DNA from 4 places in the Faecalibacterium sp. IP-3-29 genome. Region 4 is predicted to be linked to each of the others. Evidence: riboswitches for the same ligand, from Rfam matches in the RefSeq annotation. Region 4 holds a riboswitch; each other region holds the start of a gene.
The links. A riboswitch is a leader RNA that binds a small molecule or an ion and turns the genes downstream of it on or off. The one in region 4 is predicted to bind cyclic di-GMP.

Region 1 (5,486 bases), 350 kb from region 4:
TTCCTGCCCACCGTGGCCAGCGAGCTCATCGATGAGGGCAAGGCGGCAGTCACCGTGCTCAAGAGCACCGATAAGTGGTACGGCGTGACCTACCGTGAGGATAAGCCCACCGTGGTGGCCGCCATCGCCCAGAAAACCCAGGAGGGCCTGTACCCCGAGGATCTGTGGGCGTGATAAGCTGAAACAGGCGCAGATGCGAAACAAAATCTGTGGCGGCCCTCTTGACTTTTTGCGCAGGAGTGCATATACTAAAGTTGTAGATGAGACTACGGAACCATTCCATGGTTCCACCAAAGCAACAAGAAGCCCCCTCGGTACTGCGAATACCAAGGGGGCTTCCTGCTTGCTAAGGGTTAGTGCTTACCGGCCTTGAACTGTTCCTCAAGCCACTTGCAGATGTAGTAGCTGACCACACCCGCTGCGACGGACAGTATAAATGAGACTACCATTTCCATGGTTACCACCTCCTTCCCACATCAAATGGGTCGGAAGGCCGACAGGTACAGTATAACAGAAAATTCGACACATTACAACGCAGAAGCGCCCCATCCGGTAAAGGATGAGGCGCTTCTACGTATATTTGGGAATATTCGGGGATGGCGTTAGTTGTTCTTGAGCTCCTGTGCCTTCTGCCATGCATTCAGCACATCGAGCTTGCTTACGGGATTGGCCGGGAAGAACTTCATCTCTTCCGGAGCCGTGCCCTCATCGTTCAGGTCAGGGATAAGCTCGTTTTCCATGGCCCAGCGGGCGGCATGCTGCAGGTCCATATCCTGCTCTTCCTGCCCTACATCGGGGTAGAGCAGTTCAGATTCGGGCATGGGCTTGCCTGCATCCTCCCACAGCATCATGGCAAGGGCGCTGCGGTTGCTGGGGAAGTAGGGCAGAGCCATCAGCTTGCCTGCAAATTCAGTGCCCAGAGAATAGGCCTGATAGCCCAGCACTGCACCGCCCACAGCGGCAGTACCAATGATCGCGGCAGTGCCCAGCACATTGGGCCCATCATCTTCAATGGTGGCATCACGGTACTGTGCGGCAATATCCGCATCACTGCTCATGGTGTTCATGGTAAAGGTGATGCTCTCAGCCTTGTAGTCCTGACCCAGCGGCAGGGAGAACTTGCCGGTAGACCAGATGTCAAACACCATGCCCTCAGGGATCAGGGTCTTGTCCAGCGTCACGGTCACTGTTGCGCCTTCCGGTACAGAGTAGGTCTTTTTGCCGGTGGTCTCGTCAGTAGTAACAGTCAGGGTATCGGTCACATCCTTGTCACCGTTTTTCACGGTAACAATGCCGCCGGTCACGGTCAGCGGGTGGCAGGCTGCGGTACCGGGGGTGTGGTCAGCGGCGGCATCACGGTACGTTGCAGACACATTCACACCACTGCGCATGGTAAAGGTGATGTTTTCTGCCTTGTAGTCCTGACCTGTGGGCAGGGAGGTAGACCAACCGTCAAACACCTTGCCCTCGGGCGCTGTGTTCTTGTCCAGCGTCACGGTCACTTCTGCGCCTTCCGGTACAGAGTAGGTCTTTTGGCCGGTGGTTGCGTCAGTGCTGCTGTTCAACTTGCTGGTCACATCGCTGCCGTCGTATTTCACAGTAACAGTGCCGCCGGTCACGGTCAGCGGGTGGCAGCTCGGAGCATCGGGGTCGAACTCCCAACCGGCATAGAGGGTGATGTCCTTTGTAATTGCGGTTTCGTCCACATCAAACTTGCCATCTTCGGGCTTGCCATCTGGGGTGGTGTACCAGCCGGTGAACTTGTAACCCGCACGGGTGGGATCATGGATGGCAGTCAGTTCGTTTGCCTTGGTATCAGTGATTTTTTCGGTCTTATAAACCGGCACCTCAGCGGAGTCGGTCAGGTTGCCGCCATTGGCATCAAAGGTCACATTGCAGAGGTAAAGAAAATTGCGGTTTTTCAGATCGGTGTTGGTAGAGTTTGCAAGCAGTTTATCTGCATCGGTTTTATTGCTGTTATAGTAGATGGCACCATTGGGAGTGTAAATATAGATAGGCTGTCCATCTTCGCCATAAATGGGGTCGCCATTTTCGTCCTTTTTGTAATCGGTAGCGTAGAAATACCCAGCCGTACAAGTGCTCAGATCATCCTGGAAGGAGGTCAATCCGGCAGGGAGCGTAATGGATTTCAGATTGAAGCAAAAGTCAAAGGTATCAGATTTAATGGTTGTTACATTTTTCGGGATGGTGATGGACTCGAGTTTTGAGCAATGCCCAAAAGCCTCCTTGCCAATGTCTGTCACACTGTCCGGCAGAGTGATCGAGGTGAGCTCTTGGCAGGATAAAAAAGCATCCGCACCGATGGTTTTCACTTCATCTTGCAGGGTGATCTCTGAAAGTGAGGTGCAATGGGAAAACGCACCATCCCCAATGCAAGTGACACGGGCGGGGATCTTAACATGATTCAAGTCGGAGCAAAACGCAAAGGAACCCTTGGCAATGGTTGTCAGGCTTTCAGGGAGGTTCACAGTGGCCAGGTTATCGCAATCATAAAACATATGAACTCCGGTTGACTGCACACCTTCGTCAATTTTGACGGAGGTAAGCCCACTGAGGTGGAATGCGAAATCACCGATCTCAGTGACCGTTCCGGGAATTTCAATCGAATCCAGGCTGGTGCAGGAATCAAAAGCATACGCTCCGATGGAAGTCAGACTTTTGGGAAGAGTGACGGTCTTCAGAGAAGAGCAAGAATAAAAGGCGTAATCGCCGATTTTCTGAACGTTGCCCGTTAATGAAAGCGATGTAAGAGATCTGCTTGAAAAGGCGTATTTTTCAATCGATGTGATAGTGGCATCAATGGTAAGAGATGTCATGCCACAGCTTACAAAGGCGTAATCGCCGATCGTTTGAAAGCTGCCAACTAACGAAAGTGATGTAAGAGAAGTACAGCTTCCAAAGGCATAGGCTCCTATCGAAGTGGCAACACCTTTGATGGTAAGAGAGTCCAAGTTGGAGCAATCTTCAAAGGCAGACTTACCGATGGAAGTGACGCTTTCTGGAATTGTGACGGATTGAATCTGGTTACAGAATGAGAGCAGAGTGTTATTTTTCGGATGATCAGGTGAATAGGTGCCAGAGAATGAAGATTCTCCCAAACCGGTTACAGGGTGGTCGTCCAACTTTTCGGGTATGGTGATGTCGTAGGAGCCAGTGCTTGTTGAAGCAACAGGGCCAAGAAAATCTGTGATGGTTGCATTACCGTCTGCATTTACCGTATAGGCATACTTGTAACCGTCAACGGTGGCTTCATATACAGTTGACGATGACGTGTCTGCCGCAAATGCCGTGACTGCCGACAGGGGCAGCATGGTGATCATCATGCAGACCGCAACCAATAAGCTGATCAAACGCTTAGGTCTCATAATTTTTTACTCCTTTTCCATGATATTCCCAAAAACTTTCTCTATTTCAACCAAAACAAAAGAGCGCCGCACCGGCCAAACGGCTGGTACGACACTCTGAACCCTTGCAGGCCCGCTGCGCGCTCGCTCTCCTGAAGGGAAGCCGACGCATCTTCACAAGGAGGTGCAAGGTTTCATGTTACCTTACCCGGATAGAATAACGTGCGGCTGGCTGCCATATTACAGGCCCTTGTAGCTTTGCGTCGCAGCCTTTCGACTGGCTTGCCGATTCTTCAGTTTTTAGCGGGAATAGCATATTGCACAGGATAAGATACTCTATTTTTTTTTTTGTCAATATGACGAAAATAGATTTGGAAGAGTATACAAAAAGGAGCGTACAATGTGGAAAACATAACGAAAACAAAATCCTGCGGCAGCACAAGATCTGCCTGACTTTATGGAGAATGCAGTGCAAGAAAAATGCCCCTGACCGAAAGAAGCCGGTCAGGGGCATTTGGGGTTGCTGCAGCGGTCAGGGTCAGTGCCTGCGCTCGTACTTCAGGCGCTCCCGCAGCTCGTCCAGAGAGCGGTGCTTTTCGCCGTGGCGCAGCTTGGGGTAAGCGCGGAGCATACGGCCCTTGCCAAAGTACTTGGAGCTCCGGGTGCGGGCGCGCATCTCCTCGCTGCGGGCCTGCAGCTCCTCGGCCAGCTGTTCCAGACGGAGCAGCTCTGCCGTGCGCTCTGCGGTGCCCTTGGCGGCCAGCTTGACGGCAGCGGCGGCCTCAGAGGCATTGAGCCGGGCCTCCTGCGAGGACTTGCGTGCGGCCTCCATGGCCTCGTCGGCCTTGGCGCGCAGGGCGGCAGCGGCATCCCGGGGGCTCAGCCTGGCGGCATTGTCCCGGGCCTCGGCAGCCGCCAGCTTGAGCTGCAGGCGGCTCTCGTCCATCTTCTGGTCCACATCCATGGCGGTGGTACCCAGCAGCTCGGTCATGGCATCGGACACGGCGTGCATACTGTCGGCCACCTTTTCCAGGGCATCCAGCTCACGGGCCAGGTCAGAGGCCGCAAAGGCGGTCACCACCACATCGGCGGCGTAGCAGGCGTACAGGATGCACATGAGAACAAAGCCCACCATCTGGGGGACCATCTCCACAAGGCCGGCGATCACGGGGTGAACGGCCTTCATCACCACAACGGTGCCCACGCCCCACAAAAGGGAGAACTCCAGGCAGATATATCCGCCGATGTTGAAGGGGAAGTCGCTGTAATCCCACCACCGGGTGTGGTAGAGCTTGTAGAGCGCCCAGCCGCCCGCCAGCTCCAGCACGCTGGGCAGGATCACGCCGCCGATATAGAGCAGCAACAGGTTGTCTACCAGCGGCGAAAGGGTGAACAGCACAATGATCATGCCAAAGCCGTAGATGGGGCAGACCGGGCCGTTCAGAAAGCCGCGGTTCACCAGCTGGCCGGTGGAAACGGCAGCATAGATGACCTCCAGACACCAGCCCAGGCAGGAGTAGATCAGGAAAAACGCCAGGATCTGATACAGCGAAAAGCCGCAGACCATGGTGTTGACAAAAAAGGACATCTTACGCCTCCTTTGCGGCGGCAGCAGCTTCCTCCGCAGCCTTCCTCTTTTTCAGGACCTTGGGCTCGATCCAGGTCACGGTCTCATCGCCGGGCAGCTTTTTGGCGATCAGGGCCTTGATCCTGATGCCCATTTCGGTGAACATCCCCTCGTGCTCGGTGCGGATGTTCCACTCCGGCTCGTTCTCGTGCAGGTCAAAGGTCTTCCAGGTGATCTCGTAGCCGGAAGCGGGGAAATACTCCAGGCTGTCGCGGAACAGGTCGTCGTCATCGGTCTTGAAGTAGATCTCGCCGCCGTCCTTCAGGAATTCGCGGTACTGGATGAGCTGGCGGGGATAGGTGAGCCGGTGCTTGTTGGAGGAAGCGTTCTTGCTCCACGGGTTACAGAAGTTGATGTAGATGCGGCTGACGGTATCCTCGGCGGTGAGCACGCCCTTGATGCGCTCGATGTCGGTGCTCATGATCTTCACGTTGTCGATGGGGCGGCCTGCCTCGGTGTAAGCGGCCTCGATCTTGCGCTTGGCAAGGATCAGC
Region 2 (5,486 bases), 770 kb from region 4:
GCCGCCGCCCGCCTGACCGGCTGCAAGAACATTCTGCCCTGCACCCGGGTGGGGGAGCATACCGTTCATCTGGCGGGCTGGGAACAGCCGCTGACCGTGGCTCTGCCGGTGCCCGAGGGCTGCCGTGCCGTGGGCATTCGCGCCCATGATTTTGCGCCCTGCGCTCCCGGCACCCCCAACAGCCTGCCGGTGCAGGCTGTCTCCACCAGTGAGAATCCCTTTGACTGGAACATGATCTTCACCCTGCCCGGCGGTGAGACTCGCCTGTGGTGGAAGGTGTCCAAGGAGACGCTGGCGGCCCCGCCGCCAAAAGCACCCGCCTGCCTTGCTGCCGCCCCGGAAAATATCATGCCGCTGGTCTGAGGCAAAAAATCGTTCTCTCCCTGCTCCCGAAACAGAAATACGGAGCAGGGAGAATTTTTTTGAAAAAAGTACTTGACTTTATCAAGTAATGTGATTATACTAGACCTTGTCAAGTAAAGGAGATGCAAAGAGTGATCCAATCGACCATATCCTTCTACGTGATGGAGTTTTACAAGCAGTTCACAGCCTACACCACCCAGCAGCTGCAGGAGTTTGGCCTGAGCTGTGGCATGATGTATTTTGTGATCTACGTGGGCAAACATCCCGGCTGCACCCCGGCTGAGATGACCAAAAACCTGCACCTGGACTGGGGCCACTGCCAGCGCAGCGTGATCAAGCTGGTGGAAGATGGCTTTATGACCCGGGAAAAGCAGGGCCGCAGTTATCATTTGGGGCTGACCCCGGCGGGTGAGAGAGCATTCCGGACCTGCCACCAGGTATTTTTCGATTGGGATGCACAAAATTTGAGCGGGCTGACCGAAGAGGAACAGCACCAGCTCCTGAGCCTGCTGCAAAAGGCAGCACGGACGAGGAAAGAGAGTGTGTAACATGTACGACACCATCCTGAGCCCCATTGATTACGGTGGAATGCAGCTGAAGAACCGCATTATCTTTGCCCCCACCACCTTCGGCCTTTCGGACGAGGAATATCTGGCGGAGATGGAGCGGCTGGCCAAGGGCGGCTGCGCCATGATCATCATCGGCGACGTGCCGGTGGCCAAGAGCCGGTTCGAGAAGTCCCTGTTTGACAAAAAGGGCTTTGCCTTCTATCAGCAGATCTGCGAGATCGCCCACAAATACAGCTGCAAGGTCTGCGCCCAGCTCCACCAGACCGATACCGACATGATGTCCATCATCAAGTGCATCCCGGGGATGCTGATGAAAAAAATCACCCCCGACCAGCTGCGGGAGCGGATGAACGATGCCGTGGGCCCCTACATCACCAAGATGTCCCAGAAAAAGATCCATCAGATCATCGCGGGCTTTGGCAAGGCTGCTGTGCTGGCAAAGCAGGCGGGCTTTGACATGGTGCAGGTGCACGGCGACCGGATGTGCGGCAGCTTCTCTTCCGCCATCTTCAACCACCGCACCGATGAATACGGCGGCAGTGCCGAGCGCCGCGCCCGCTTTGCCGTGGAAGCTGTCAAGGCAGTGCACGCCGCTGTGCCCGGCATGGCCATTGACTACAAGCTGGCTGTCCGGCAGGAGAACCCCCATTACGGCAACGCCGGTGTGGTGGAGGAGGAACTGGCCGTGTTCGTGCCCCTGCTGGTGCAGGCAGGCGTGACCAGCTTCCATGTGACACTGGCCAACCACTCTGCGCTGGAAAATACCATCCCGTCGGCCAGCCACCCCGAGTTCAAGGAGACCGGCTGCTTCCTCAAGTTCTGCGATGAGGTGCGCCGGTATACCAGCGTGCCGCTCTGCGGTGTGGGCGGCCTGAACGACCCCGATTTTGTGGAGCAGCAGCTTGCCAGCGGCCGCATCCAGTGTGCGGCAATGTGCCGCCAGCTGCTGGCCGACCCCAACTGGGTCAACAAACTGCAGAGCGGCAATGCGGCAAAGATCCACCGCTGTGTCCGCTGCAACAAGAAGTGCCTGGGCGGCCTGATCGCCCATCAGGGCACCCGCTGTATCTATGATGCCCTGAACGCAAAAGAACAGGGAAGCATCTGATATCAAACATAATAAAGGAGAATGACCATGAGCTACGCCATCGTTTTCAGCAGCAAGACCGGCAACACCCGCCTGCTGGCCGACACCCTTCGCGCAAGCTTGCCCCAGAATGAGTGCACCTACTTCGGAGCACCGGCCCCGGAGGCACTGGAGGCTGAGACCCTTTACATCGGCTTCTGGACGGACAAGGGCCATGCCGATGACACCCTCACCGCCTTTTTGCAGACCCTGAAGGGGAAGCAGGTCTTTTTGTTCGGCACCGCAGGCTTTGGCGGCAGTGCGGAATATTTCGAGCAGATCCTGGCAGCGGTGCAGAAGTCGCTGGATGAGAGCAACACGGTCATTGGAACTTATATGTGCCAGGGCAAGATGCCCATGACTGTGCGCCAGCAGTACGAAAAGATGCTGCAGCAGCCCAACCATGCACCCAACCTCGAGATGCTGATCGAGAATTTTGACAAGGCGCTGGCTCACCCGGATGCCGCAGACCTCGACCAGCTGCGCAAAAAGGCGGCAGAGGTGCAGGCATAACGGAAGAACTCTTCAAAAAGCAGTTTTTTGAGAAAGCTGCTCCAAAACAGTTGACAGGTTCTGCCCGATGTGGTAGGATAATGTCGAGGAAATGGGAACAGTTCCTCAAGGTGAATTGAATATTCTCGGCAAAACAGTCGAAAGGCTGTGACGCAAAGCTACAGGGCCTGTAAAATGGCAGCCAGCTGCTTCTCAAAGAAATTTTTCTTTGGGTGACCTGCTTAGAATTTCTAGGTGTTGTTTTGCTGAGTGTATTGCAGAACAACACCTTTTTTCGTTCTCAAATTTCTTCCCAAAAGAAGAAAGGCACGCAAAACTGAATATCCTCGGCAAAGCAGTCGAAAGGCTGTGACGCAAAGCTATAGGGCCTGTAAAATGGCAGCCAGTTGCTTCTCATCACCTGAGGGTCTCCACAGCGGAGATTGGGTGTTGAGTGACCTTCATCTGAAGCATCAGGTGTCGATTGCCGAGTATACCAGCAATCGACACCTTTTTTCATGGGGCAACACAAAAGAGGTTCAACACCATGCGTAACGCTTCGATGAAAGTCCTGAAGAATCTGGTCTGCTGCGCCGCATTCATCTGCCTGATGTTTGTTCTGGCAATGCCCGCACACGCAGCTTCCAAGGCCGATGAGCTGCTGCAGCTCGTCAACGCAGAGCGTGCACAGGCCGGTGTGGCTCCTCTGAGCATGGGCAGCAGCGCACTGAATGCTGCCGCACAGGCCCGTGCAGAAGAACTTACCGTCAATTATTCCTACAACCGCCCCAATGGCAGCCGCGAGTTCACCATCCTGCCGGAGTACGGTGTGGACGATGTTTCTGTGGGCGAGAACTACTGGGCAGCTGCTGAGAATGCTTCGGACGTGGTCGCCGCCTGGAATCGCTACGATTTCTTCAAGGAGCGGATGCTGGACAAGGATGCCACCTCCGTTGGCATTGGCTACTACGAGGGCGGCGAGTACGGCAATTACTGGGTGATGATCTTTACCTACGCCCGCGGCACCAGTGAGAACGGTTTCGCACAGGAAGTGCTGGCGCTGGTCAACGCTGAGCGCGCAAAGGAAGTGGCAAAGGTCGCTTCCCACACCCGCCCCGATGGCACCAACTGCTTCACCGTGCTGAAAGAGTACGGCGTGTCTGATACCGCCACCGGCGAGAATGCCGCCTGGGGCGAGACCACGCCCGAAAAGGTCGTTGCAGACTGGATGGCTTCGGAAGGCCACCGTGTCAATATCATGGACCCTGCCGCCAAGTATATGTGCCTTGGCTACAACTACGATGCCAATTCTCAGTGGGGCCACAACTGGATCCAGATCTTCGCAAAGTAAGCGGATGACTTCCATTGAGCGTTGTACGATAAAATAAAACAGAGCAAAAAGAGATGCACCCCGCTCCCTGAACCGGTTTCAGGAAGGCGGGGTGCATCTCTTTTGCTTTTTATTCTGCTGCCATCTCAGCCACATCCTCGGGGCTGAAATCGCCCAAGGGCAGGATGAGCCGGCCCAGCGTTTCCTGCGGCAGGGCGGCAAGCCGGACACTCTCGTCCGCAATTTCGGCAGGGCAGAGGACGTGCACGCCGTCCGCACCAGTCTCTACCCGGGCGCGGTGGCCGGTGGCAATGTACTGGATGCCCAGCCGGTCAGCCGCCGCCAGCAGGGCGGGGAAGCGCAGGTCGGCCGGGGCAGCGGTCTCCTCGGCCAGCTGGCTGGCCAGTTCGCTGGCATTCAGGGTGATGCACTCGATGCCCAGAGCCTTGGCGGCTTCCCTGGCGGCATCCACAACGGGGTCATCGGTGCACAGACGCACCACAGCGCCCATCACCGCAAAGCCCTGCTGCTGTAAAATGCGGACAGCTGCTTTGCAGCCCGTGCCGCCGCACAGGCCCACCAGCACCTTGTCCTGCTGTTCATAGGTATCGAACCCGCTGCCGGGCAGAAATGTATCGCTCATCGTCCCTGTCTCCCTCCGTGTGCCTGACTTTGTGCCACGGCCAGCTGGTCGCAGCGCTCGTTTTCCGGGTGGCCTGCATGGCCCTTGACCCAGACATAGGTGATCTTGTGCCGGGCTTCCTGCTCCAATGCCTGTTCCCACAGGTCGGGGTTCAGGGCAGGGGAGCCGTCGGACTTTTTCCAGCCCCGGCGCTTCCAGCCCCTGGCCCAGCCCTTTTCCAGCCCGTTGATGACGTACTGGCTGTCAGAGCACAGCCGCACCTCACAGGGCTCCTTGAGCTGGCGCAGGGCCTCGATAAAGGCGGTCAGCTCCATCCGGTTGTTGGTGGTGGAAGCATCGCCGCCGCTGAGCTCTTTTTCGTAGACCTTGCCGTTGAAGCGGTAGCGCAGCACTGCGCCCCAGCCGCCCGGGCCGGGGTTGCCGCTGCACGCGCCATCGGTGTAAACTTCGACTTGTTTCATCTGTTTCTCCCGGAACTTGAATTTTTGGATACCTCTATTTAGAGCTATTTTTCCGGTTCTGTCAAGAGGAAAACGTATCATCCCCGGCTTTTCCGGCAAAGCTTTGAATTGACAAAGTGGACAAGAAATACTATACTGTTTGTAACAAAATGCGTATAGGGGCGCACCGGTGCGGTGTGTCCGGCCGGAACGGGGCAGTGCCGCGGTCGCATCGAACAGATGGACTGACAGGGCAGAAATTACTCCGTTCCGGCCATCCCAGTGCCGAAAACGGGCATGGAAGCGAAAAATTCTATACGATGGTTTCGATGGGAGCGGCGGTGCGCTTGCTGCTCCTTCACAACAGACAGGCCGCTCGCAAAGGGGTGTGCCTGCGTTTTGTAATTGATTTTGGAGGTACCGCATGGCACAGGTCAAAGAACAGAACCCGGCTCAGGCTCAGAACAATCCGAACAGAAACAGTGAATCCGGTGGGGAAAAGCGTACCCGCACCCGCCGCCCT
Region 3 (5,486 bases), 150 kb from region 4:
TGCGGTTATATCGGCACCCAGTTCTGGAACCAGGGCCGGACACAGGAGATCAAGGATCGGGTGCTGCATCTGTAACCCTCTCAGTCAACGCTTCGCATTGACAGCTCCCCCGAGAGGGGGAGCTTTTTATATGGAGTTTTATCTATGAATTACGCAACAATTAAGTATTACGACATTGCCAACGGGCCGGGGGTGCGCACCAGCATCTTTGTTTCGGGCTGCAGGCACCACTGCCCGGGCTGCTTCAACGAGGTGGCATGGGATTTCGGGTACGGTCAGCCTTTCGACAAGGCTGTGCGCAACGAGATCTTTGCATCCTGCCAGCCCGACTATATTGCAGGCATCTCCCTGCTGGGTGGTGAGCCTTTTGAGCCGGAGAATCAGCGGGAGCTGCTGCCCTTTGTCCGCAGCTTCAGGGCGCTGTACCCGGATAAGAGCGTCTGGTGCTATTCCGGTTACACCTGGGAGCAGCTGACCGGCAGTGTTCCCTGCCCGGCCCGCTGTGAGGTCACCGATGAGCTGCTGAGTCTGCTGGATGTTCTGGTGGATGGCCGCTTTGTGGAAGCCCTGCACGATATCTCCCTGCGCTTCCGGGGCAGCTCCAACCAGCGGCTTCTGGATGTGCCCAAAAGCCTTGCCGCAAAGGCCCCCGTCTGGTGGGAGGACGAAAAAGTCTTTGCGACACACACCATGTAAAGAAAACCGCAAATAACCAGAAATGCCGCCCTGAGCTTTTTACGGCTCAGGGCGGCATTTCCGGTTTTGGGAATATAATCAGTGAATGGCTTGATTGGTTAGCATCCTCACCCTCTCCGTCATTGCTTGCGCAATGCCACCTCCCCTAGTAAGGCAACGACGACGACCGCCGCCAGTGGCGGAAGCAGGGAGGAGTTGTTGGGGCAGCGGCCAGCAGGACGCAAGTGCAAAACCTTGCACGATGCGGACGCTGGGAGCCGCAACCCGTACGCTGTCGCCGCAGGCGACTGAGAGGTTGTACGAAGGATATCTTACCCCTTCATCTCCTGCGCCTTATTCCAAGTCTGGATAACTTCCCAGCGGCTCACAGAAGCGTCTGCGGCCTTATCGGCGGAGATGAGCTGGTTCTCGATGGCCCAAGTCAGAGCCTTCTGTTCATCGGTGGCATCGGGAGCCATCACAGCGGCAGGGGCAGGCTTTCCGGCTTCAGTCCAGACCAGCTTTGCCAGTTCGGCGGTGTTCTGCGGGATGGCCACACCATCGGGCAGGACAGTGTTCAGATACAGCTCGGTGCCGATCATGTAGCCGGTATAACCAACCACAGCAGCGCCCACACCGGCGGTTGCCACCATGGCAACGGTGCCCAGAACGTTGGGTTCCTCGGGCTGGTCGGCCATCCGGTACATCGCACGGATGCTCAAAGTCTGTGCAGGCATCTTGAAGCTTGCAGTGGCGGCATGGGAATCAAAACCGCCCTCTTCCAGCGTCAGAGCCACATCCGCAGGGGAAATCTCCCAGCGGTCGAACACCATGCCCTCCGGGGCATCGGCAGCGGTCAGCTTGACGGTATCGCCTGCCTTGGCAGAGGTGATCTCTGTGCCGTCGGCATTGGTGGCGGTGCCATCGGTCAGGCTCATCCGGTAGTAGCCTTCCTTGACCTGTGCGGTCAGGGTAACGCTCCACTCGTCGTCGCCGTTCAAGGTCAGGTCAAATGCAGTGGTATTGCCCACCTGCTTGGTGATTGCTTCTTCATAGCTCGGGTCGGCAGTGACTTCCCAGCCGGTCCAGGAGGTTGCATCTGCTTCCACGTTCAGGGTCTGGTTGCCCACAACGCCCACCAAGCCGGAGATGCCGTTGGCGGTGCAGTTGTTCAGAGTGACCCAGCTGAGTTTAATGTCGGGCTGATTGTCGAAGCTTGCATATCGTGAAAAAATACCGCCATTAGTAAATCCGTAATTTTTAGTAACAGTATTATCTGGATTTGTTTTGGATACAGAGGCATTTGAATAGCGATCGGTAAATGTACCATTATTTACTGTGCCATAATTGCTTACGCTGAAATTAAATATACCGTCATCGATAGTTCCGAAGTTTCTTACAGAAGTATTAAATTTCCCACCCTCAATCTTGCCGGTTTCTTCGTTTCTAAGAGTGCCCTCAGACGGATTTTCAGAGATAAAAATACCCCCATTGATGATGCCGAAATTTTTGATATTCCAATCGACCTCTGTATTTCCTAAATCAACGATACTATCAGTACCATCATCACACTTCTCTTTAATGGTTAAAGTGTTTGTATTAGAATCATAAATCCACCCATCATGTTCGCTACCAGAGTAAAGTTCGCCGTCTTTATCCACGGGAACTATTTTGCCATCAACAAGACCAATCGTATTCTCCGAAAGCGGAACCTTATCAACAGCGGCCTCAATATAGATATTTCCTGTATCAGGCACTGTAACCTGAAGCGTCTTATCATCAATTTTAATAATATAAGGAGAAAGGCTTTCGTCATAATTCCAATTACGGAATGTCTTGGAAGTAGCGATAACTTTGAAAGTATGGGGCTGATTCTTACCTACCATATAAACACTTTCATTAAAGACAACATCCTCCGGAAGGTTAGGAATCACCGGAATAATCGAGCATCCGGGTGCTTTCAGATACTGATATGTCGTCGATGTAAAATTATCCGGAAGCTGGCAAATCAGACCACCGGTAAGCGTTCCCTTTGTCATTTCAAAGCTTCCGTAGACAATTCCATTCTCGAACTCTGTGTTATCAGATACAGTAGAAGTGTAATTCTTGATATATCCACCTTTCACTATTCCAGATGAACGTGCATCGATCGATTCGAATTGTCCATTCTCAATCGTTGAAAAGTTATAAACACATTTCTGAAAGATGCCATCTTTGATTATTCCAGCTTGGTTGCGAACCTCACATGGGATAGTATTTGGCACTTCAGCATTGACTTCATTAGGATCAAAAGTAGCAGTGAAATTTAATTTATATGATGACGCATCACTACCTGACCATGACCAATTATAGGCATGATCAACAATGATCATACCATTAACCGCATTTTTCCCTTTGGTATCCGGCTGGTCACCAATAAAACTAAGATGATTCACATACGTAGGTTTATCTGCCGCAAACGCCGCCGTGGGCAGCATTGTCAAAGCCATGCCAACGGCCAGAATGGCGCTGACAAGTCGTTTGAGTTTCATTGTGATTCCTCCTTTAGAGTCTACCCCAAATGTGTATTGCACCCACCGCAAACGTAAAAAAGCGCCGCACCTGCCCCGAAAGGCTGGTGTGGCGCTGTGGATGTACTTCTTGGGAAGTGCAGCTGGTTGCCCGGTCTGGGCCCTTTAGCTTTGCGTCGCAGCCTTCCGGCTGGTTTGCCAATTCTTCTGTTTTGCGGGGGTGCTCTTGCACATCCTATTATACCCCCCCCCCCCTACATATAAATCAAGTGTTTTTGTCATGTTCGGAATATGTTACAAATATAGTCTATTTTTTAGTGTAGTTTGACTGGGATGGGGGGTGGCCCTCTCCGTCATTGCTGCGCAATGCCACCTCTCCCTTCGGGAGAGCTGTCGAGCGATAGCGAGACTGAGAGGGTGAGGCCGTCAAAGAGTGACGAAACCAGAAATGCCGCCCGAGCTTTTCAGCCCAGAGCGGCATTTCCGGTTTTTCCTTTCTGTTTTATGTTACCTTGAACTTACCATATCCTCAATGACACTCAGGAACTCCTGCCCATAGCGGGCGGCCTTTTTCTCGCCCACACCCGGGATATTGAGCAGTTCCTCCACGCTCAGGGGCTTTTTCAGCGCCATCTGGCGGAGGGTGGAATCATTGAACACCATATAGGCAGGGAGCTTCTGCTTTGCGGCCAGCCGCTTACGCAGGGCATAGAGGGCAGCCAGCAGCTTCTCGTCTGCTTCGCTGAGGGCATCTTCGTCGGCACGGCGGCGGGAGGCCGAGGCCAACCGCTTTGCACTGGCCGCGGCGCGCTGGCGGGCTTGTGCCGCCTGCTCCTCCACCTGTTCGGCAGCCTGTGCTGCCAGCAGACAGTTGGAACAGTTCTCGCACTTCTGGGGCGCGGCCTCGCCGAAGTAGCTCAGCAGATACCCCCGCAGGCAGCGCGGTGTGGTGGAGTAGAAGGTCATGTACTTGAGCCGTTCCTCTGCCTTGCGTGCCGCTTCGGCCTTGACATCCGCAGGCAGGCCGTTGTCAGCCTCCATCTCCTTGTCGATGAAGAACCGGATGGTGCGCACATCGGTGCCGGAATAGAGCAGGGTGCAGCGGGCTGGCTCCCCGTCACGGCCCGCGCGGCCCGCCTCCTGATAATAGCTCTCCAGATCCTTGGGCATATTATAATGGATGACGAACCGGACGTTTGGCTTATCGATGCCCATGCCGAAGGCATTGGTCGCCACCATGATCTGCACCCGGTCATAGAGGAAATCGTCCTGATTCTGCCGCCGGGTATCCGCATCCAGTTTGGCGTGGTAGGCTGCCGCACGGATTCCCCGGCTCTGCAGCAGGCGGGTGGTCTCGTCCACCTGCCGGGTGGTGCTGCAATAGATGATGCCCGCATTGTCCCGCTCCCTGAGCACAAGGTCGAGCAGAACTTTGGGCTTCTCGCTGGGCAGAGCCCTGCGGGTGGCAAAATAGAGGTTGGGCCGGTCGAAGCTGGTGGTCACCTCGTAGGGGGTGTGGAGTTCCAGATGGGTGCGGATGTCCTCCCGCACATGGGCCGTGGCGGTGGCCGTAAAGGCTCCCACCACCGGGCGCTTGGGCAGGCTGTCCACAAACGCCTTGATGCGCAGGTAGCTGGGGCGGAAGTCCTGCCCCCACTGACTGATGCAGTGGGCCTCGTCCACCGTGACCATGCTGATCTCCCGCTCCTGCGCAAACCGCTGGAAACCCGGCATCTCCAGCCGCTCCGGAGCCACATAGATGATCTTATACCACCCCTCCCGGGCGCGGCGGAGCATCAGGGCCTTCTGGTTGTCCGTCAGGCTGTTGTTCAGGAAAGCTGCCGCCACACCTGCCTGTACCAGCGCCCCCACCTGATCCTTCATCAGGCTCACCAGCGGCGAGACCACGATGGTGACGCCCGGCAGCAGCAGGGCCGGCACCTGATAGCAGATGGACTTGCCCGCACCTGTGGGCATCACGGCCAGCACATCCTGCCCGGCCAGCAGGCGGGAGACGATCTCCTCCTGACCCGGGCGGAAGCTGTCGTAGCCAAAGACTTTTTTCAGAATACTATGCGGACTTTCCATGGTTCCTCCTATCCATACAAAACCGCTCCGTCATTGCTTCGCAATGCCACCTCTCCTAGTAGGAGAGGCAAGTCTTGGCTCCCCTACCAGGGGAGCTGGACACAAAGCGGCCTGAGAGGTTTATAACCCAATCAGTATACCACAACTTCCCGGATAATTGTAAAACATCTCTGACATTTCCCACGTTCGATAGCATTTCCTGCACAAAAATGC
Region 4 (5,486 bases):
GCCGCCATTGAGGATATCCGCCAGAACTACGCTGGCCTGTACGGCGTGGAAGAGCTCAGTGAGCGGCTGGGAGTCTCCAAGAGCCACCTTGTCCGCACCTTTACCGCCGCCGTGGGGGTGCCCCCGGGGCGATACCTGACCACCGTGCGGGTGGAAGCTGCCATGCGGCTGCTCCTGCACCGGGAATACACGCTGGATGTCATTGCCAGCCTGTGCGGCTTCTCAGGGGCCAACTACCTGTGCCGGGTGTTCAAAAAAGAGACCGGCCAATCCCCCGCACAGTGGCGGGCCTTGGCCGGTCAGACAGCACGGCCCCTCAGCCCGGCGGAAAGCCAGCGGGAGCAGGCACTGTATATTTAAAATGTTCAGGAGCCGGGGCAGCACCCGGCTCTTTTCCGTGGAGGCGTTCAGCCGCACACAGACTGCGGGCGCTTGAGCAGGAACACCGTCAGGGCCAGCGTGATGGCCTCGGCGGCGGGGAAGGCCGACCACACGCCGTTCATGCCGAACAGGGCGCTCAGAATCAGCGAGCAGGTGACGATGGCGGCCACGCCCCGGCTGACCGAGGTGATGGTGGCCTCGGTGGGGCGGTTGACCGCACCCAGATAGCCCGCCGCAACAATATTACAGCCTGCAAAGAAGTAGCCCAGGAAGTAGATGCGCATACCGCTGTGGGCATATTCGGCCATCAGTGCAGAGCTCTCGCTGTTGAAGAGGGCAACAAAGGTATCGGTAAAGCCAAACACGGCACTGTACAACACCGCCGCCAGCGCCAGCGCAGTGCCGCAGCCCAGCAGAAGCAGCTTTTTTGCTCCGGTCATCTCGTTTTTGCCGTAGCACTGGCTGATCAGCGGCTGGGCACCCTGGGCCACGCCGTTGAAGATGGCTGTTGCCACCAGCGCAAAGTTTGCCACTACGCCGTAAGCGGCCACGCCCACGTTGCCCGCCAGCCGGAGCAGCAGGAAGTTGAACACGGTGGTGGTCACGGCAGAGGAAAGCTCCCCGACAAAACCGGAGATACCAAGCTGGCAGCTCTGCACCAGCAGCCGGGCCGAGGGGTCCTGCCGGACAAAGGTGAGCGTGTTGCTCTTTTGAAAAAAGTGGCGGCTGCAGATGGCGATGCTGAGCACCGGCGAGATGGCCGTTGCCAGCGCCGCGCCGGGCAGGCCCAGCCCCATGGGGAAGATGAAGATGTAATCGAACACCACATTGAACAGGCTGCCGCTCAGGGTGGCCACCATGGCAAGGGACGGGTCGCCGTCGTTGCGGACGAAGGCCGAGAAGATGTAGTTGCACATGAAGAAGGGCGTGAACAGCAGGAAGATGCGGGTGTAGTTCAGGCCCAGCGCCACAATGTCCCCATCGCCGCCCATGAGCTGCAGAAGCGTGCCCGGGCAGAACGCGCCTGCCAGCATGAACGGGATGGCGATCAGGCAGGCGCAGAGGATGGCGTTGGAAAAAAACCGCTGCGCCCGCGCCTCGCCCTGCGCCTGCAGAATGGCGTACCGGGTGGCCGCACCCAGGCCGATCATCGAGCCGAAGGCAAAGATCAGGTTGTACATGGGCAGGCAGAGGTTCAGCAGGGTCACGCCGTCGGTGCCCGCCGCCTGGGCGATGAAATAGGTGTCGGCCAGAATATAGCACGATGTGCCGATCAGACCGAAAATATTCTGCGACACATACTTGAAGAACTGCTTTGTCAGGTTCATGGATGCTTCCTTTCCGCAGGGAGAATAGGGGAGTGAAACGTAAAAACGACTACTACTATATCATAAAACCTGGCATATTTCAACGAAAAAGCGAGAAAACACGCCGCCTTTTCCCAAACGGAACACTTCTCCCCGGGGAGATGCTGCTATCCGAAAATGCCATACAGATACTTCCCTTTTTGTGCAACTTGCCAAAGATGGTTTTGGGTTATTGACAAAAAAAAAAAAAAGTCTTATGATTTTTGTGTAAAATGCCACATTGAAACAGAAGAATCGGCAAACCAGTCGAAAGGCTGCGACGCAAAGCTAAAGGGCCTGTAATATGGCAGCCAGCCGCACTTTCTCAACCATACCGCACATGGGCATCACCTCAAGGGGCGGTAGATTCCCAAAGTACAAAACGCAGAGCGTTGTACCAGCCATTTGGCCGGTGCGGCGCTCTTTTTGCTTTGTGCGGGCATGGTTATATTTTGGGAGTAATTCATAAAAGGAGGAAAACGATATGAAGTTGAAACGACTTGTCAGCGCTGTCTTAGCGATTGGTATGGCTCTGACCATTCTGCCCACTGCGGCGTTTGCAGCTGGAAATGATATCGTGCCATCTGAAGTCGGAGGTCTTGAAATTACCGAGGAAGGGTATCCAAAAGTACCAGACGAGACACCTGGCTCAATTGTAGTTAATGGTGTAACTGTCACTAGAACAAATATTACAACAAACGCTACTGGTCCACTTGATAAATGCACTGGTGAAGGTTGGTGGTGGACACCATATAGAAACAAGCCTGGTTCTGGTACAATGACTATCGCTTCTGGTTATTCATATAAGGGGTCAAAAATCCGGAATGAAATTGTTTTATATAATCAGGGAACTATCAATGGCGGAAAGTATAGATATGTTAATAACTCCGGTACGATAAACGATTGCTATGTACATCAAATCATTAATAGTGCCGGTGGCGTTATCAATGGCGGAACTTACTATGAAATGATAAAAACCAATTCGGGTACAATTAATCGTGCAGTATTCAAATTAAAGTCAAATTTGACAGACGCACACGAATTGACTGCTCAAGGTTGCATAATTAATGAAGACTTACAGGATCATGTATATACCGTTGGTGATCCAAAAGTAACAATCGCTTTCAAAGATACTCGAAAGAAAGTTAGTGGTTGGTTCATCAATGGTGAGAAAGTAGATGAAACCACTTTGCCCGGTGCTGTTGCTGGTCGTGATGGAGACTATGCTACCCTGACTTTTACCATGCCGACCGACAGAGATGTCGAAATTACCGTCAGCAAAATCGCAACTCCCTTAAAAATCGAAAACGGTCTACCGGTTGATAGCCTCGGTTCGTATTTCGGCAGCCCGTATGATGGCTGGACTTATAACAGCGGTGTGGAGACCAAAGAACTGAACAAAGCCATGACAATTGAAGATTGGTACACTGCTGATCTTGAAAACAATGCAGTAAAATGGCGTATCACAAATAACGGCATACTCCAGAACGGCATCATCAGAAATAGTGTAACCAACAATGGCACTGTTAAGGATGTCACTGCCACAAGTTACTTTACCAACAATGGTACAATTGAAAGCGGTGTATTCAGCCGTTACACAAACTTTGGTGAGCAGAACCCTGCTGTCCGTTGGGTAACTGTGAATGGCGGCACCGTGAACGGTATGACCACCGCCGGTGTTGTCGGCGAGCAGGAAGTCACCATTACCGCCCCAGATGGCTTCAAGTGCTGGTCTGTTGCCGGTGATACCGATTTCACCCTGACCGAAGAGCAGAAGCATACCAACCCGCTGACTTTGAAGCTGAACGGTGAGGACAAAGGCACTATCATCTTGACCGCACAGAGCGAGGAAGGCTATTACCCTCTGAACCTGACCGACGGTAAGGCTTACAGCGTAACTGCCGACGGCGCAAAGGATAAGGAGATCACTGCCGCCCGTGCTGGTGATACTGTGATTCTGGAAGCAGATGCCACTCTGATTCCTGACGGTATGGTCTTTGACCGCTGGGAAATCACCGGTAATACTGAGCTGACCGGTGGTTTTGATGCCAGTGCTGAAAAGACACAGTTCATCATGCCCAATACGGGTGTGACCATCCGTGCAATGTACCGCATGGCCGATGTGGAAGAACCCGACGTGCTGGGAACTGTGGCTGTCGTGGCCACCGCCGGTGTAGGTGCAGCTGTTCTTGGCTGGACGGGCTACCAGCTGGGTACGGAGCTGTACCTGAAAACCGCTCTGCCCGCCGGTACTGCCATCCCCACAAACCGTGCCGAGCTGGCCCTGCTGGTGTGGAACCATGCCGGTAAGCCCGCACCCGCCGCAGTTCTGCCCGCTGATGCCACCGATACCCAGAAGGCCATTGCCTGGGCTGTGGAAAACGATCTGCTCAAGGCCGCAAAGGACAACGGCGAGACCTATGTGGATACCGATTCCGTGAGCCGTGTTGAAGTGATCCGCGTGTGGAATAAGGCACAGGAAAAGTAAACCCCACCGTCATCCCTTCGGGATGCCACCGCCCCTAATAGGGGCGGCCTTGGCAAAAAGGTGAAACTATCCGCCATGCCAAGGGCCCCCCTATTAGCGGGGGCTGTCGCTGAAAGCGACTGGGGGGTTGCCCCCACAACCGAACCATTCTCTATTCCCAAATAACCTGTGGAAGCGCCCTGCCGGGGAACCGGTGGGGCGCTTCTGCATAGGGGCGGGAGCCGAAACCGCCGCTTTTTCCGCTCTAGCGCCGTGGTTTTTATTGACAAGCTCCCGGCTTGCTATTATAATAGAACAGTCATAATAGCATTCGTGCGCGGCTTTGCGGCTGCGTCAATCCAATAGACAAGGAGAAGATCCAAAATGGCACAAGAAATCAAGATGTCCGCTTCCGGCCTGAAGGCGATGCAGGACGAACTGGAATACCTCAAGACGGTCCGCCGCAAGGAGCTGGCCGAGGAGATCAAGGAAGCCCGCAGCCACGGCGACCTTTCTGAGAACAGCGAGTACGATGAAGCCAAGAACACCCAGGGTCTGGTGGAAAACCGCATCACCGAGCTGGAGCAGATGGTCAAGAACGCTGTGATCATCGACGAGAGCGAGTTGAGCGTGGACAGCGTTTCTGTTGGCACCCACGTTTCCATCAAGATGATCGGCGATGATGAGGCCGAGGAGTACGATATCGTTGGCCGCACCGAGGCTGACCCCATCAACGGCAAGATCAGCGACGAGAGCCCTGTGGGCCACGCTCTGCTGGGCAAGGCCGTGGGCGAGAAGGCTGAGGTCCTGCTGCCCTCCGGCCAGACCGTCGAGTACGAAGTGCTGGCCATCACCCACGCCGCAAACTGAGCCTGAATGGGAGGAAACCATGGAAGAGCAAAAGAGAAACCCCGCTCAGGGCCTGTCTGAGAGCGAGCAGGTGCAGGTGCGCCGCCAGAAGCTGGCCGACCTGCAGGCTGCCGGAAACGACCCCTTCACCCTGACCAAGTTCCCCCAGGACGCATACTCTGCCGACCTGAAGGAAGAGTTCAAGGATCTGCCCAACGAGACCGACAGTGGCAAGCAGGTCGCGCTGGCTGGCCGTATGATGTCCAAGCGCGTGATGGGCAAGGCAAGCTTTGCCCACCTGCGCGATGACAAGGGCGATATCCAGCTGTATGTCCGCCGCGACGAGCTGGGCGAGGAGGCCTATGCCGCCTTCAAGAAGCTGGACGTGGGTGATATCATCGGTGTCAAGGGCGAGGTGTTCCGCACCAAGACCGGCGAGCTGA

Region 1: another riboswitch for cyclic di-GMP. It lies ahead of MTP40_RS13890 (leucine-rich repeat protein); the one in region 4 lies ahead of MTP40_RS12140 (hypothetical protein).
Region 2: another riboswitch for cyclic di-GMP. It lies ahead of MTP40_RS08395 (CAP domain-containing protein); the one in region 4 lies ahead of MTP40_RS12140 (hypothetical protein).
Region 3: another riboswitch for cyclic di-GMP. It lies ahead of MTP40_RS12820 (InlB B-repeat-containing protein); the one in region 4 lies ahead of MTP40_RS12140 (hypothetical protein).

Annotation. Positions count from the first base shown of each region.
Region 1 covers NZ_CP094471.1:2,889,725-2,895,210, reverse strand. The annotation lists gene MTP40_RS13895 (nucleotidyltransferase family protein) at 1-174, shown strand, start outside; gene MTP40_RS13890 (leucine-rich repeat protein) at 603-3,332, opposite strand; cyclic di-GMP riboswitch class I at 3,586-3,662, opposite strand; gene MTP40_RS13885 (putative ABC transporter permease) at 3,904-4,953, opposite strand; gene trmB (tRNA (guanosine(46)-N7)-methyltransferase TrmB) at 4,955-5,486, opposite strand, start outside.
Region 2 covers NZ_CP094471.1:1,764,592-1,770,077, reverse strand. The annotation lists gene MTP40_RS08415 (sulfate/molybdate ABC transporter ATP-binding protein) at 1-363, shown strand, start outside; gene bilQ (bilirubin utilization transcriptional regulator BilQ) at 486-911, shown strand; gene bilR (bilirubin reductase) at 913-2,040, shown strand; gene bilS (flavodoxin family protein BilS) at 2,068-2,571, shown strand; cyclic di-GMP riboswitch class I at 2,689-2,764, shown strand; cyclic di-GMP riboswitch class I at 2,890-2,965, shown strand; gene MTP40_RS08395 (CAP domain-containing protein) at 3,098-3,901, shown strand; gene MTP40_RS08390 (hypothetical protein) at 4,011-4,523, opposite strand; gene rnhA (ribonuclease HI) at 4,520-4,984, opposite strand; gene MTP40_RS08380 (ribonuclease J) at 5,388-5,486, shown strand, end outside.
Region 3 covers NZ_CP094471.1:2,686,974-2,692,459, forward strand. The annotation lists gene nrdD (anaerobic ribonucleoside-triphosphate reductase) at 1-75, shown strand, start outside; gene nrdG (anaerobic ribonucleoside-triphosphate reductase activating protein) at 145-696, shown strand; gene MTP40_RS12820 (InlB B-repeat-containing protein) at 1,008-3,206, opposite strand; cyclic di-GMP riboswitch class I at 3,321-3,395, opposite strand; gene MTP40_RS12825 (RecQ family ATP-dependent DNA helicase) at 3,693-5,273, opposite strand.
Region 4 covers NZ_CP094471.1:2,536,423-2,541,908, reverse strand. The annotation lists gene MTP40_RS12150 (helix-turn-helix domain-containing protein) at 1-360, shown strand, start outside; gene MTP40_RS12145 (MATE family efflux transporter) at 408-1,709, opposite strand; cyclic di-GMP riboswitch class I at 1,975-2,050, shown strand; gene MTP40_RS12140 (hypothetical protein) at 2,212-4,215, shown strand; gene greA (transcription elongation factor GreA) at 4,579-5,064, shown strand; gene lysS (lysine--tRNA ligase) at 5,084-5,486, shown strand, end outside.